One region of the Methylobacterium oryzisoli genome, then DNA from elsewhere that is predicted to be linked to it. Evidence: riboswitches for the same ligand, from Rfam matches in the RefSeq annotation. Region 1 holds a riboswitch; the other holds the start of a gene.
The links. Region 1 has a riboswitch for thiamine pyrophosphate ahead of thiO (glycine oxidase ThiO). Riboswitches for the same ligand answer to the same signal wherever they lie in the genome.
Positions count from the first base shown of each region.

Region 2: linked by a shared signal. The riboswitch ahead of thiC (phosphomethylpyrimidine synthase ThiC) and the one ahead of thiO (glycine oxidase ThiO) in region 1 are both predicted to bind thiamine pyrophosphate.

Region 1 covers NZ_JBKIBX010000006.1:185,766-193,079, reverse strand. The annotation lists gene ACKUB9_RS08760 (GMC family oxidoreductase) at 1-564, shown strand, start outside; gene ACKUB9_RS08755 (thiamine phosphate synthase) at 1,039-1,692, opposite strand; gene ACKUB9_RS08750 (thiazole synthase) at 1,731-2,531, opposite strand; gene thiS (sulfur carrier protein ThiS) at 2,590-2,802, opposite strand; gene thiO (glycine oxidase ThiO) at 2,799-4,010, opposite strand; TPP riboswitch at 4,075-4,203, opposite strand; gene ACKUB9_RS08735 (adenylate/guanylate cyclase domain-containing protein) at 4,231-5,481, opposite strand; gene ACKUB9_RS08730 (SitI3 family protein) at 5,582-6,103, opposite strand; gene ACKUB9_RS08725 (hypothetical protein) at 6,108-6,593, opposite strand; gene rpoD (RNA polymerase sigma factor RpoD) at 6,631-7,314, opposite strand, start outside.
Region 2 covers NZ_JBKIBX010000001.1:408,464-415,777, reverse strand. The annotation lists gene ACKUB9_RS02060 (5-(carboxyamino)imidazole ribonucleotide synthase) at 1-1,017, shown strand, start outside; gene ACKUB9_RS02055 (tetratricopeptide repeat protein) at 1,255-2,136, shown strand; gene ACKUB9_RS02050 (hypothetical protein) at 2,212-2,589, opposite strand; gene thiC (phosphomethylpyrimidine synthase ThiC) at 3,106-5,004, opposite strand; TPP riboswitch at 5,061-5,167, opposite strand; gene ACKUB9_RS02040 (HNH endonuclease family protein) at 5,256-5,675, shown strand; gene ACKUB9_RS02035 (acyltransferase family protein) at 5,780-6,859, shown strand; gene ACKUB9_RS02030 (GatB/YqeY domain-containing protein) at 6,864-7,314, opposite strand, start outside.

The sequences.
Region 1 (7,314 bases):
CGCACGCGGCCGGGCCTGGAGGGGCCGGACGTCCAGTACTTCTTCATGCACGCGAGCTACGCCAACGCGGCCGAGCGCAAGCTCGACGTCGCGCCCGGCATGACGGTGGGCGTGACGCAGCTGCGCCCGCAATCGCGCGGCAGCATCCACGCCGCCTCGCCCGACCCGCTCCGGCCGCCGGTGATCCGCCCGAACTTCCTCGCCACCGAGGAGGACCGGCGCGCGATGATCGAGGGCATGAAGATCGCCCGGCACATCGTCGCGCAGGCGCCGATGGACGCCTACCGGGCGCACGAACTCAACCCCGGCCCCGATTGCCGCACCGACGCCGACTGGCTCGACTTCGCCCGCCGCGACGGTCAGACGATCTACCACATCTGCGGCACCTGCCGGATGGGACGGGACCCTCTCGCGGTCACCGATCCGGAGCTGCGGGTGCGGGGCGTGCGGGGCCTGCGGGTGGCCGACGCCTCGATCATGCCGGACATCGTCTCGGGCAACACTCAGGCGGCAGTGTTCATGATCGCCGAGAAGGCGGCGGATCTGATCAGGGCGGCGGGGTGAGCGGGCGGTGACGCGGCGTTCGTCCTGACCGATCCCGATGAAGCGCTGGCAGCGCGAGGAATCCCTCTTCCGTGCGGGCTAGCATATTCAGACATCTCACCCGGATACCCCGGCTCGAAGCGTGATCCTGGCGAGTCGGCCGCTGATTTCATTGCGGTCTTCGCTGCGCTCAAGCTTGTGGCGCCGAAAATTGGCCGATCTGCTAATACCAACGGTCATTTCCAATGACCGTTGGTTCCGCTCTCGAATTTTCGTCAAGCCCTTGGCTTGATGTCGAAAATTCGAGATAATTCAACTGCCCGATGCGTCAGCATTCTGGGCCGTTGGTATAAGTCATTGTCACACTTTTATTCTTCGAGATGTGTAAATGCGCTGGCCCACTCGCGAGAGGGGTTCCCGCGCTCGGCGAGGGACGTCGCGTCGGCTCGGCACAAGCGTCTGTATCGGAATCGGTTCTCGCCTTCTGCGACTGCACTAACCCGGAGAGACGGGCTGCGCCCGGGCGTCCCGTTCCAAATCCAGCGCGTCGAGCAGGTCGCGCGCCGCTTCGTCCGGGCTCGCCGCCCGCATGAGGCCTCCCATGACGGCGACACCGGCGGCCCCGGCCTCCAGGCAGGCGCGGGCCGTTCCGGGCTCGATGCCGCCGAGCGCCATCACCGGCACGCCGAGAGGGACCGCCGCGCGCACTCCGTCGAGGCCGAGCGCCGGGCCGTAGCCCGGCTTGCTGGCGGTCGTGAAGATCGGGCTCAGGGTGACGTAGTCGGCACCCGCCTCGCGCGCGGCCGCGACGTCCGGCAGGGAATGGGCCGAGACGCCGATCAGCGCACCCGCGCCGAGCCGCGTCCGTGCTGAGGCCACGGCTGCGGCCTCGCCGAGATGCGCCCCGTCCGCGCCGACCCGCGCGGCGAGCGCGACGTCGCGCCCGATGGTCAGCCGGCCGCCGGCCGCCCGGATCGGCCCGATCAGGTCCGCCGCCAGGACGGCGCGCTCCTCCTCGGGCAGGTCGCGGTCGCGCAGCCAGACCCAGCGGGCGCCGCCCGCGAGCGCGGCGCCGACGCGCCGGGCGAGCGGCACCGCCGCCCCGTGCCGGTCCGTGACGACGAGGAGCCGCGAGGGCAGCGGGTTCATGCGCCGAGAGTCATGATGCAGGATTCATGATGCAGGCATCACGACCCGACGAGGCCGAGTTGCGGGCTCGACGGCTCGGCCCGGGCGCGCCGCGGGATGCGCCCGGCCCCATGGGCGAGGCGCCCGGCCTCGACGGCGTGGCGCATGGCGCGGGCCATCCGCACCGGGTCGTCGGCCTTGGCCACCGCGGTGTTGAGCAGCACCGCCGCCGCCCCGAGCTCCATCGCGATCACCGCGTCGGAGGCGGTGCCGATGCCGGCATCGACGATCACCGGCACCGGGGAGCGGCGGCAGATCAGTTCGAGGTTGGCGGGGTTCGCCACGCCCATGCCGGAGCCGATCAGCGATCCCATCGGCATCACGGCCGCCGCGCCGAGGTCGGCGAGCCGGCTGCACACCACCGGATCGTCGTTGCAGTAGGGCAGGACGACGAAGCCCGCATCGACCAGCTGGCGCGTCGCCTCGATCGTCTCGGCCACGTCCGGATACAGCGTTTCCCGGTCGCCGATGACTTCGACCTTGATCCAGTTGGTGCCGAGCGCCTCGCGGGCGAGTTCGGCGGTCGTCACGGCGTCGCGGGCGGTCTCGCAGCCGGCGGTGTTGGGCAGGAAGCGGAAGCCCCCGAGCATCGAGACCGTGTCGGAGCCGTGGCCCTTCAGCGACACGCGCCGGATCGACACCGTCGCCACCTCGGCGCCGCTCGCCCGCACCGCCTCGGCCATGATGGCCTGGGTGGGGTAGCCGGCGGTGCCGATGAGCAGGCGGGAGCGCAGCCGCGTGCCGGCGATCACCAGGGCGTCGTCGGTCTCGCGGGCGATGGGGGTGACGGTGTCGGTCATTGTCGCAACTCCGAAAACAGGCGCGCGGTGCGCGCGGTCGGGCCTGAGAGCGGGGGCCTCACCCGCCCTGCATCGCCCGCACGATCTCGACCCGGTCGCCTTCGGCGAGCCGGGTCTGCGCCCAGTCGCCCCGCCGCACCACGGCGCCGTTGAGCGCGATGGCGAAGCCCTGAGGACCGGGCAGGTCGAGGTCGGCCGTCTCCTGGCGCCAGAGGGCGTCGAGGGTCTCGGCCTCGCAGTCGCGGGGCTCGCCGTTGACGGTCAGCCTCATGAGTGACCCCGCAGGCGGTCGGCGGCGCGGAACCGCTCCGGCCCGAAGGGAGCGGCCACCGGCGGCAGCGCGCCGCGCAGGATCAGGTCGGCGATGGAGCCGGCGGTCACGGGTGCCAGCAGGTAGCCGTTGCGGTGGTGGCCCACCGCCAGGACGAGGCCCGGCAGCGCCTCGCCGAGGAGCGGCGCGTCGTCGTCGGAGGTCGGGCGGAAGCCGGTCCAGACCCCCTCGACCGGCATCTCCTCGATGCCCGGACAGGCGCGGCGCGCGCCCTCCAGCAGGGCGAACAGGCCGCCGGCCGTGAGCGTCGGATCGAAGCCGCATTCCTCGACGGTCGCGCCGACGATGAGGTGGCCGTCGCCCTTCGGCGCCATGTGGATCTGCTCGGTCCAGACCACGTGGTCGAGCCGCCCGCTGCGCGGCGTCATCCGCAGGGCCAGCGACTGGCCCTTGAGGGGCCGCACCGGCAGGGCGAGGTCGGGCAGCAGACTTCCCTCACCGGCCCAGGCGCCGGAGGCGAGCACCACGGTGCCGGCCCGCAGCAGGCCCGCCGCGGTGCGCAGGCCGACGACGCGCCCGCCCGCGCGCTCCAGCGCCTCGACCGGGCACTCTTCCACGAGGCGCCCGCCGGCGGCGCGCAGCGCGCGCCGGAGCGCCGTCATGACGCGGGCGGGATCGACCTGATGGTCGTCGGGGCAGAAGAGGCCGGCCGTGACGGTGGGGCGCAGGCCCGGCTCGCGGGCACGCACCTGCGGGCCGGACAGCCACTCGGCCGCGAGCCCAGCCCGGCGCTGCAGCTCGTGGCGGAAGCGCAGGCGCTCGACCTCGTCGCGGCCGAGCGCGATCACCAGGGTGCCCTCGCGCCGGTAATCGATGGTCTGGCCGGAGGCCGCTTCGAGCGCGTCGCGGAAGCCGGCCCAGAGGCGCTGGCTCTCCAGCGCCAGGGGCAGCAGCGCATCGCCGCCCGGCTCGTGCTCGGCCGCCGCGGCCAGCATGCCGGTGGCGGCCAGGCTCGCGCCGTCGCCCGCCCGGCCCCGCTCCAGCACGGCGACCGACAGGCCGGCCGCCGCGAGGCGCCACGCGACCGAGAGGCCGATCAGCCCGGCCCCGACCACCGCGACGTCGGCGCGTTCGGGCAGGCGGTCGTTCGCCGGGGCGGCCTCCTCGCCGCGGCGCCGGCCGATCGGGGATGCAGGGGAGGAACGCAACCAAGGTCTCCACGGTGGCCCGTAGAGAGTGAACGCTGCGCCCGTTCTTCGCTGAAGCGCTGGGTCTGCGGACCCCGTCCAATCCCTACGCCGGTATGAGCCGGATCAGGTTCGAAGGATTTCCGCGCCGAGCAGCCCGAAGGCGGCTCCAGCGGTGTCTCAGCCCCTTGCCGGGGATCTCCCTGGAACGGACGGAATGTGGGCGAGCCCCGGCCCGCCGTCAATGGCCGGACCGGGCCGGGCGGTAGATCGCGATCTCTTCCGGGATGCCATCGAGGGGATGGCTGCCCAGCGGCTCCGGGTCCCCCCAGAGAAAATCCACGAAGGGCTTCGACATCAGGAGCGGTTCGGCCAGCAGCTTGTTGAGCTTGGCGAGGCGGCTGGCGAGGTTCACGTCGCGGCCGATCACCGTGAAGTCGAGCCGCGCGCCCGAGCCGACATTGCCGTAGGCCGCCTCGCCGTGATGGAGGGCGATGCCGGCGCTGATGCGGGTGGGGAAGCGCGCGGCGGCGTTGGCCTCGTCCAGGCGCCGCAGCGCGGTCTGGGCGGCGGTGAGCGCGCTCTGGGCCGCGCCGCCGAGGCCGTCGCCGGTCTCGCGGAAGATCGCGAGCAGGCCGTCGCCCATGTATTTCAGCACCTCGCCGCCCTCGCTCTCGATCGGCGGCACGAGGCAGTCGAAATAGGTGTTCAGCAAGTCGACCGACGCCTCGGGCGTCAGGGCCTGCGTGAGGTGGGTGTAGCTGCGCATGTCGGCGAACAGGATCGCCGAGCGGATGCGCTCCACCTGCCCCCGCCGGATCGAGCCCGACAGGATCGCGTGGTGCGGCCCGTCGCCGACGTAGATGCGCAGCACCTGATCGAGGCGGGTGTTGAGGCCGCGCATCTCCATCACCGCCGAGAGCGTCGGCACGATGAAGCGCAGGACGGCGATCGACTCGGCCGAGAAACCCGCGGGCGAACGGGTCGCGAAGGTGACGCCGTTGTTGGTGCCGTTGGTGAAGAAGATCGGGATGGTGAGGTGGTGGCGATAGCCGGCGGCCTTCAGCTCCGCGACGATGCCGAAGCGGTCGTCGGGCGTCTTGTCGAGGTCGAGGAGCAGCCACTCGCCGGTGGCGTAGACGACCGCGAAGGGGCTCTCGGCGAGCGCCCGGTCGGAGGCCTCCCCGTGCGGGAAGAGCCGCAGGGTGACCCCGCCTTCCCGGGTCCAGAACCGGCCGACGCCGGTATATTCCGAATGCAGGGCGTCGATCGCCGTGGTGGCCCGGTCGACCGGGATGCCGAGATCGTTCAGGCGCTGGGCCAGCCCGGCCAGGAGATCGCCGGATTCTGGCATGCGCGCGCCCTCGCTGAGCAGCCAGTCCCGCAGGGCGACGCAGGCCCGAAACAGGCCGATCGGAATGGCACCGGCCTCCGAGCCGTCCGCCGCGGCCGTGGGGTGTTGGGCGGGAGCTGGGGGGGCGGCGCGGGGCATGAGCCGGAGATGGGTGGGCGCTACGGCCAAGGCAAGGCTTCGACGCCCCGCACGGATCGGCCGCTCGCGCCGTCCGGCGCGGCGACACCGGAGCGCGCCCTCACCACGGCCCGAGCGACTCCACGGCGTGGTCCAGGCGCACCATGGCGCGGTAGGGATGCGCGTCGGGATCCCAGAGGCCGCCGCCGTAGGCGAGGGCCTGCGCCAGGACGAGCCGGCCGTGCCGCCGCATCAGCGCGGGAATGTCGTGATGCACGACCAGGAAGGCATCGGCCGCCGGAAAGGCGGTCAGCAGGGCCACGACCCCTGACACGACCTCGATGCTGGCGGGCGACCAGCACTCCGTCGGCCGGCTTGGATCGGGCGTCGCGCCGAGGGCGAAGGCGACGCGCCAGTTCGGCGCGATCTCGGTTTCCCAGGGACAGACCAGCGGATCACGTGCGTGGATCCGCCGGATGCCGATGCGCAGAAGCGCGGTTTCGACCGTCACCTCCGTCCGCCCCTGCGCCACGCGGGGGCCGAGCGCCGCCAGGGGCGCCGCGATCTCCGGGGCGCTCTCGGCGAATTGGTCGAGGTACAGGACGTGGGACAGGCGTTCGTCCCATGGGAACCGCGCATCCATCGCACTACGTCCGGGCGACCGGCAGGATGGGGGCGGTTTCGGCGGCGATCCCGGCCGCGGCCAGGCGCGCCGGCAGTTCGACAGACCACGGGTGACCGCGCGAGCCGAGATCGGGGGAGATCACGGTGCGGCCCCCGCGCCGGAGCAGCCCCGGCAGGTCGGGGTTGAGGGTCAGGAGCGCGTCCCCGTGCACCGCGGACAGCAATGCGACACTGGCCGCCACCGTGCTGAGCTCGAAGGTCCAGCCCCCGCCCGGCGCACGACGGCTCCGAAAGGTGAGACTGCAGGTCGCCCGGCAGCCGAACATCGCGCCGAAACCCGTCTCGCCCGGAGCCTTCCCGCGGATCGACACTACCGTGCTGCCGCTCAGAACGTGGCGGATGTCGTGCCAGTCGCCTCCATCCACGTAGCGCCCGGTCCAGAGCAGCAGCGACCGGATGGCCTCGCCCGGGAGCGACGTATCGAGATCGAGGTGGTGCTCGATCGCCACGTCGCCCGCCCCCCGGCAGCCGCTCCGGTGCCCGCCCTCAATTGTCGAGGAAGCTCCGCAGCTTCCGCGACCGGCTCGGGTGCTTGAGCTTGCGCAGCGCCTTCGCCTCGATCTGGCGGATGCGCTCGCGGGTGACGCTGAACTGCTGGCCGACCTCTTCGAGGGTGTGGTCGGTGTTCATGCCGATGCCGAAGCGCATGCGCAGCACGCGCTCCTCGCGGGGCGTGAGCGAGGCGAGCACCCGGGTGGTGGTCTCGCGCAGGTTCGACTGGATCGCCGCGTCGATCGGCAGGACGACGTTCTTGTCCTCGATGAAGTCGCCGAGGTGGGAATCCTCCTCGTCGCCGATCGGGGTTTCGAGGGAGATCGGCTCCTTGGCGATCTTGAGGACTTTTCGGACCTTCTCCAGCGGCATGGCCAGCTTCTCGGCCAGCTCCTCCGGGGTCGGCTCGCGGCCGATCTCGTGCAGCATCTGACGCGAGGTGCGGACGATCTTGTTGATCGTCTCGATCATGTGCACGGGGATGCGGATCGTGCGGGCCTGGTCGGCGATCGAGCGGGTGATCGCCTGCCGGATCCACCACGTGGCGTAGGTCGAGAACTTGTAGCCGCGCCGGTACTCGAACTTGTCCACCGCCTTCATCAGGCCGATGTTGCCCTCCTGGATCAGGTCCAGGAACTGCAGGCCGCGGTTGGTGTACTTCTTGGCGATCGAGATCAC
Region 2 (7,314 bases), on a different contig from region 1:
CAGTACGGTCTCAAGGTGCACGTCTACGCCCCGGACCCGGACAGCCCGGCCTTCGACGTCGCGGGCAGCACCACGGTGGCGGCCTACGACGACGAGGCGGCGCTCGCGGCCTTCGCGGCTCGCGTCGACGTGGTCACGTACGAGTTCGAGAACATCCCGCGCCGCACCGCCGAGGTCCTGGCCGGCATCCGCCCGCTCCACCCGAGCGCCGATGCGCTCGCCACCACGCAGGACCGGCTGACCGAAAAGAGCTTCGTGGCCGGCCTCGGCATTCCCACGGCGCCGTTCCGGGCCGTGGACGACGCGCAGGGCCTTTCCGCCGCCATGGCCGATCTCGGCCTGCCGGCGGTGCTCAAGACCCGGCGCTTCGGCTACGACGGCAAGGGCCAGCGCATGCTGCGGCCGGGCGAGCCCATCGACCCCGCCGCCGTGATGGCCTCGCTCGGCGGCCAGCCCTGCATCCTCGAAGGATTCGTGCCCTTCGAGAGCGAGGTCTCGGTCGTGGCCGCCCGCACGGCCTCGGGCGACGTCGCGGCCTTCGACCCCTGCGGGAACGAGCATCGCGACCACATCCTGGCCCGCACCCTGGTGCCGGCGCCCGGCATGGAGCCGGAGATTGCCGCGGAGGCGATGGCGGTGGCCCGCCGGATCGCCGAGGCGCTGGATTACGTCGGCGTGCTGGCGGTCGAGATGTTCCTGGTGCGCGGGCCGGACGGGCGGGCCGGCGTCGTCGTCAACGAGATCGCGCCGCGCGTCCACAATTCCGGGCACTGGACCATCGAGGGCGCGCTCACCTCGCAATTCGCCCAGCACGTGCGGGCGATCTGCGGCTGGCCGCTCGGCGCCACCGATCGGGTCGGGGGCGCGCGGATCGAGATGCTGAACCTCGTGGGCGAGGCCGCCCTGCGCTGGCCCGACTACCTCGCCGAGCCCGACAGCCACCTCCACCTGTACGGCAAGGGCAAGGCCCGGCCCGGCCGCAAGATGGGGCACGTCACCCGCCTGCTTCCCGGGTGAGAGCCGGCGGAGTGAGGCCCCGCCGCCACAGGGGGTGCGCCCGCGAGCCGGGCGGGCGCCATAGCCACACCTTCGCCACATCGCCGGGTGAACCGGAATCCACAGGCATCTTAAGCCGTCGTTCACCGCGATCCGGGACCGTGCTCCGCGAGCCGGGCGCCCGCGGGCGGTCCGGGTGCAACCCGTTGCAGGAATGACGGACGGACGTGCGGCGCTGCCGCCGTGGGGGAAGGGGCGATGAAGAGAGCGATCGTGCTGCGCCGGGGCAGGGGGACGGCCGTGATGGTCGGGGTGGCGGCGCTCGGCGCGCTGGCGCTCGCGGGCTGCGATACCGTCGGCCGCGCCACCGCGACGCGCCAGTTCGCCGTGCTCGACGCGGACAAAACCGGCGCCACCGACGTGAACATCGCCTCGCTCTCCGAGGTGGTCCAGCGCAACCCGAACGACGCCGCCGCCTACAACACCCGCGGGGCCGCCTACGCCCGGGCCGGGAATTACGGCGAGGCGATCACCGACTTCACCAAGGCGGTGCAGCTCGATCCGAACTCGGCCTCCGCCTACAGCAACCGGGCGCTCGCCCAGCGCCAGTCGGGCCGCAACGACGCGGCGCTGCAGGATTTCAGCCGCGCGATCAGCGCCGACCCGAACTACAGCGCCGCCTATATCGGGCGCGCGAACGTGCAGCGGGCGATGGGCAACTTCGAGGCCGCCTATTCGGACCTGAGCCAGGCGATCCGCCTGACGCCGGAATCGGCCGAGGCCTACCACGCCCGCGGGCTGGTGCGGCAGGCGCAGGGGCAGCACCGCGCGGCGATCGGCGACTTCGACGCCGCCATCGACCGCAACCCCTTCGTGGCCGCGCCCTACGCCGCCCGCGGCCAGAGCCTGATCGCCACGAACCAGTACGACAAGGCGATCGAGGACTACAACGCGGCGCTCAACGTCAACAACAAGGACGCGGATTCCTGGGCCTATCGCGGCCTCGCCTACGAGCGCTCGAACCGCCGCCAGGAGGCGACCGAGAGCTACCAGCGCGCCACCGCGATCGACCCCAACAACGCCGTCGCGCGCCAGGGCCTCGGGCGGTCGCAGGGCGGGATGGCCACCCTGTTCCGCTGATCCTCAGGCAGCGACGCGACGAGAGAAACCCCTCGCCCACCCGGGCGAGGGGTTTTTTCGTGCCCGCGTCCGGCCTCAGGCGGTGCGCGCCACCGTGGTGCCGATCGCGGTCGCCTGGGTGGTCTGCACGTCGCGCGCGTAGGTCTTGGCGCGAAGGGCCTGCTCGGTCGGCAACTGGTCGATGATCGAGCCCGAAGCCGGGTCGAGCACCTGAAAGACCATCAGGCGCGTGTCGGGATCGCGGCGGATGCGGACCTGCGACGGATCGGGCTCGGCCGGCGGGGTCCGGCCCTCGGCGATCGTGCGCTTCGCCTCCGGACTGAGGTCGAGGGTGACGGCGGTGTCGAGGGGCGCGGAATCGCGCTCGGGCCGGCTCCGCGCGGGCGAAGGCGGGGGCTCGGGCTCGATCGGCACCGGTCCGGGCGGCGCCGCGAGGGGGCGGATGTCGATCATCGGGAGTCCCCGTGGTGATCACGATGGACCCGATCAGTGCATCCGCGTCCCTACCGGAACCTTAATCCCGCCCGGCCGTCCGGCCGTTGTGTGAAAGAACCGTGAAGGGTTCGCGAAAAAATCGCGCTTTCTCCGGGCCGGGGCGATGGTGCAACAGGCGCATCTTGAACGGCCATGCCGTTGCGCGAACGGATGGATTTCCACCGGACGGGCCTTGCCCGCACCATCGCGTCATGCCGGATCCGCAGGTTATGCGCGCCCGGCTAACGGTCCGCCGGATCAACGGCAACGATCCGGCGACGCGTGTCCCGCCCCTATCGGCGCACGGCTGTCCGGGACAATCGATGGCGCGGGGATTTTCCCCGGACAGGCCTGCGCACGCGGGGAGAGGAGACCGTGCCAGACCCGAAGGGTGAATCCGCAAGCCCGTGCGGGAGAGGGGCAGGCGATCGAAGGTCGCGCGTGAGGGTCCCGGGAGGGCGCCGCAGGCAGACCCGCGGCGCCCGGCCTCGTCCGCTACTCGGCGGCGTCGACGTAGAGCTTGCCGCCCTCGGCCAGGAACTCCGCCGATTTCGCCGCCATGCCGGCCTCGCGGTCCGCCTCGCTCATCGCGGGCGCGGCGCCAACGACCGTGCCGGCCGCCTCCATCGCCAGCACGTCCGCCCGCAGGTCCTGCGTGATCTTCATCGAGCAGAATTTCGGCCCGCACATCGAGCAGAAGTGGGCGACCTTGTGGGCGTCCTTGGGCAGCGTCTCGTCGTGGTAGGCGCGCGCCGTGTCGGGGTCGAGCGAGAGGTTGAACTGGTCCTCCCAGCGGAAGTCGAAGCGGGCCCGCGAGAGGGCGTCGTCGCGGACCTGCGCGGCCGGGTGGCCCTTGGCGAGGTCGGCGGCGTGGGCGGCGATCTTGTAGGTGATCACGCCGGTCTTCACGTCGTCGCGGTTGGGCAGGCCCAGATGCTCCTTCGGCGTGACGTAGCAGAGCATCGCGGTGCCGAACCAGCCGATCATCGCCGCGCCGATGCCCGAGGTGATGTGGTCGTAGCCGGGCGCCACGTCGGTGGTCAGCGGGCCGAGCGTGTAGAAGGGCGCCTCGCCGCATTCGCGAAGCTGCTTCTCCATGTTCACCTTGATCTTGTGCATCGGCACGTGGCCGGGGCCCTCGATCATCACCTGGCAGCCCTTGTCCCAGGCCACCTTGGTGAGTTCGCCCAGCGTCTCCAGCTCGGCGAACTGCGCCGCGTCGTTGGCATCCGCGATCGAGCCGGGGCGCAGGCCGTCGCCGAGGGAGAACGAGACGTCGTAGGCCCGCATGATGTCGCAGATCTCGTCGAACCGCTCGTAGAGGAACGATTCCCGGTGCCCGGCGAGGCACCAGCGCGCCATGATCGAGCCCCCGCGCGAGACGATGCCGGTGACGCGGCGGGCGGTCAGCGGCACGTGCGCGAGCCGCACGCCCGCGTGGATGGTGAAGTAGTCGACGCCCTGCTCGGCCTGCTCGATCAGCGTATCCTTGAACACCTCCCAGTCGAGCTTGAGCGGATCGCCGCCGACCTTTTCCAGCGCCTGGTAGATCGGCACGGTCCCGATCGGCACGGGGGCGTTGCGCAGGATCCAGCCGCGGATGTTGTGGATGTTGCGGCCCGTCGAGAGATCCATGACGGTGTCGGCGCCCCAGCGGATCGCCCAGACCATCTTCTCGACCTCCTCGGCGGCCGAGGAGGTGACGGCCGAGTTGCCGATGTTGGCGTTGATCTTGACCAGGAAGTTGCGGCCGATCGCCATCGGCTCGAGTTCGGTGTGGTTGATGTTGGCCGGGATGATGGCCCGCCCGCGCGCCACCTCGTCGCGGACGAATTCGGGGGTGATGAAGGGTGGGAGCGCGGCGCCGAAGCTCTCGCCGTCGGCGATCTTCGCCTCCGCCTGCTCCAGCATCGCCTGCCGGCCCAGGTTCTCGCGGTGGGCGACGTAGATCATCTCCTCGGTGATGATCCCGGCCTTCGCGAACTCGTACTGGGTGGTCATCTGGCCGGGCGCGGCGCGCCGGATGGTGCGCTCGGCCGGGCAGGGCGCCACCAGCCGGTCCTCGGGCACGAAGCCGTTATCCTCCGGCTTCACCGCGCGCGGCGTCACGGTGGCGTAGCCGCGCGCCGCGACCCAGGGCGCGCGCAGCTGCGGCAGCCCGCCCGCGAGGTCGACGCGGGCCTCCGTCTCCGTGTAGGGGCCGGACGGGTCGTAGACCCGCACTGGCGCCTCGGCCGGGTCGCTGAGCGCGATCTCGCGGAACGGGACCCGGATGTCGGGGCGGTCTTTCGGGCTCGCATAGGCCTTCACGGAGCCGGCGATCGGGCCGGTCGTGACGCTCTGAGGCAGGCCCTTCGGGGGCAGGTCCTTCGGGGGAATGACGGGGGCGTTCATGGATCTCTCCCGGCTGGAGGAGATCCGGACATGGACCGCGGTGTTCGGGGGAATTGGCGCGTGGTGGTTCCCGTCCCTCCGCCGGTATGACCCGGATCAGGTTCAAGGGTCAGGGGGTTCGCCCCCACTCTCAGCCCCCTGTGGGGCCCCCCTCGGAACGCCCGGACTGTCTGCGGCCCGGCCCCCTTTGTCAATTGCCGGCGAACCGGCCAGTGCGCCCTCCCCTCGCCGCGGAGGGAGGCGCCTCCCACATGGCGGGGGCCGGGGCGTCCGGCTTGCATCCAGGGAGGCGGGGCGTGGGGCGGCGAGGCCGGCGCTGGCGCGATGACGATCCGACGACCCACGGCCCGGGCCATGCCGCACCGGTGATCTGCCCGCTCTGCGAGCGGCGGATTCCGGCGGGCGCGCGCCAGAGCCGCCATCACCTCACGCCGAAGCTCAAGGGCGGCACTCACGACGGGACGGTGCGGCTGCACCAGATCTGCCATTCGGCGATCCATGCCCGCTACAGCGAGGCGGAGATCGCCCGGCGCCTCGCCGACGTGGCGCGCCTGCGCGAGGATCCGGAGATCGCCCGCTTCCTCGCCTGGGTGCGCACCAAGCCCGACGACTTCCATGCCGCCACGCGCCTGACCCGCGACCGCCGGGAGGCGCGCCGGCAGGCACGGTGAACGCAAGGTTGCGCGAGCCTCGCGGATTCGAGCGCTCGCGCGGGACCGGGTCTTTACGAGTGGCGGGCTACACCGGAGGCGACTGCTTTCCGCGCGAGCCCGCCATGCCCCCCATCGCCCCGCCCGCCCCCGGCCGCCTCGCCTGGGTCGATGTCGCCAAAGGCCTCTGCATCGTCCTCGTGGTGATGATGCACTCGACTCTCGGGGTGGGCGAGGCGATGGGCGGCGAGGGCTTCCTGCACACGGTCGTGGCCTTCGCCAAGCCGTTTCGCATCCCGGACTTCTTCCTGCTCTCGGGCCTGTTCGTCGGGCGGGTGCTCGACCGGGACTGGCGCCTGTTCGGCGACCGGCGCGTGGTGCACTTCGCCTATTTCTACCTGCTCTGGACGCTGATCCAGTCGGCGGTGAAGTACGGGCCGATCACCGACGGGGCGGGTCCCGGCGCCTTCGCGGCCCACCTCGCGCACGCGCTGGTGGAGCCCTACTCGACGCTGTGGTTCATCTACCTGCTGGCGGTGTTCTCGGTGGTCACCAAGCTCCTGCGCCGGGTGCCCTGGTGGCTGCTGCTCGGTGCCGCCGCGCTGATCGAGATCCTGCCGGTCGAGACGGGCATCCTCCTCGTCGACGAGTTCTGCGCCCGCTACGTCTACTTCCTGGGCGGCGCCCTCTTCGCCGAGCGCATCTTCCGCGTGGCGGATGCGGCCCGCGCCCGGGTGGGCCTCGCGCTCGCCGGGCTCGCCGCCTGGGCGCTGCTCAACGGAATCCTGGCCTTCGCGCCCACCGGCCTTCCGGCGCACCCGACGCTGGCGAGCCTGCCGGTGGTGAGCCTCCTCATCGGCACGGCCGGCGCGCTCGCGATCGTGGCGAGCGCCGCCCTGCTCACCCGGGCCGGCGGCCCGGTGACGGCGGCGCTGCGGCACGTCGGCGAGCGCTCGATCGTGATCTACCTCGCGTTCTTCCTGCCGATGGCCGCGACCCGCATCGCGCTCGTCAAGACGGGCGTCATCGCCGATATCGGCCTCGCCTCGCTCGTCGTGACGGTGGCGGCGGTCCTCGTCCCGCTCGCCCTGGAGCGGCTGGTGCGCCGCACCCCAGCCCGGTTCCTGTTCGTGCGCCCGCGCGCCTTCCACATCGCGGACGCGCGGCCGGCGCGGGCCGAGATCGGAGCCCTGCGCAGCGCCTGAGGGGTCAGCCGCCCGCCAGCATCCCCTTCACGAGGCCGCTCGCCTTCGCGAAGTCCATCCGGCCGGCATACTGGCCCTTCAGGGCGCCGATGACCTTGCCCATGTCCTTGGGGCCGGCCGCGCCGGTCTCGGCGATGGCCGCCTGGATCGCCGCCCGCGTCTCGGCCTCGTCCATCTGCCGGGGCAGGAAGGTCTCGATGATCGCCACCTCGGCGCGCTCCGAGGCGGCGAGCTCCGGGCGCCCGCCCTGCTCGTAGACCGCGGCCGATTCGTTGCGCTGCTTGATCATCTTCTGAAGCAGCCCGAGGATGTCGTCCTCGGCCAGCGGCTCCTTGCCGAGACCGCGGGCCTCGATGTCCCGGTCCTTGAGCGCGGCCTGGATCAGCCGGACGGTGGCGAGCTTCGCCTTGTCGCCGGCCTTCATGGCCTCCTTCATCTCGGCCGTGAGGCGTTCC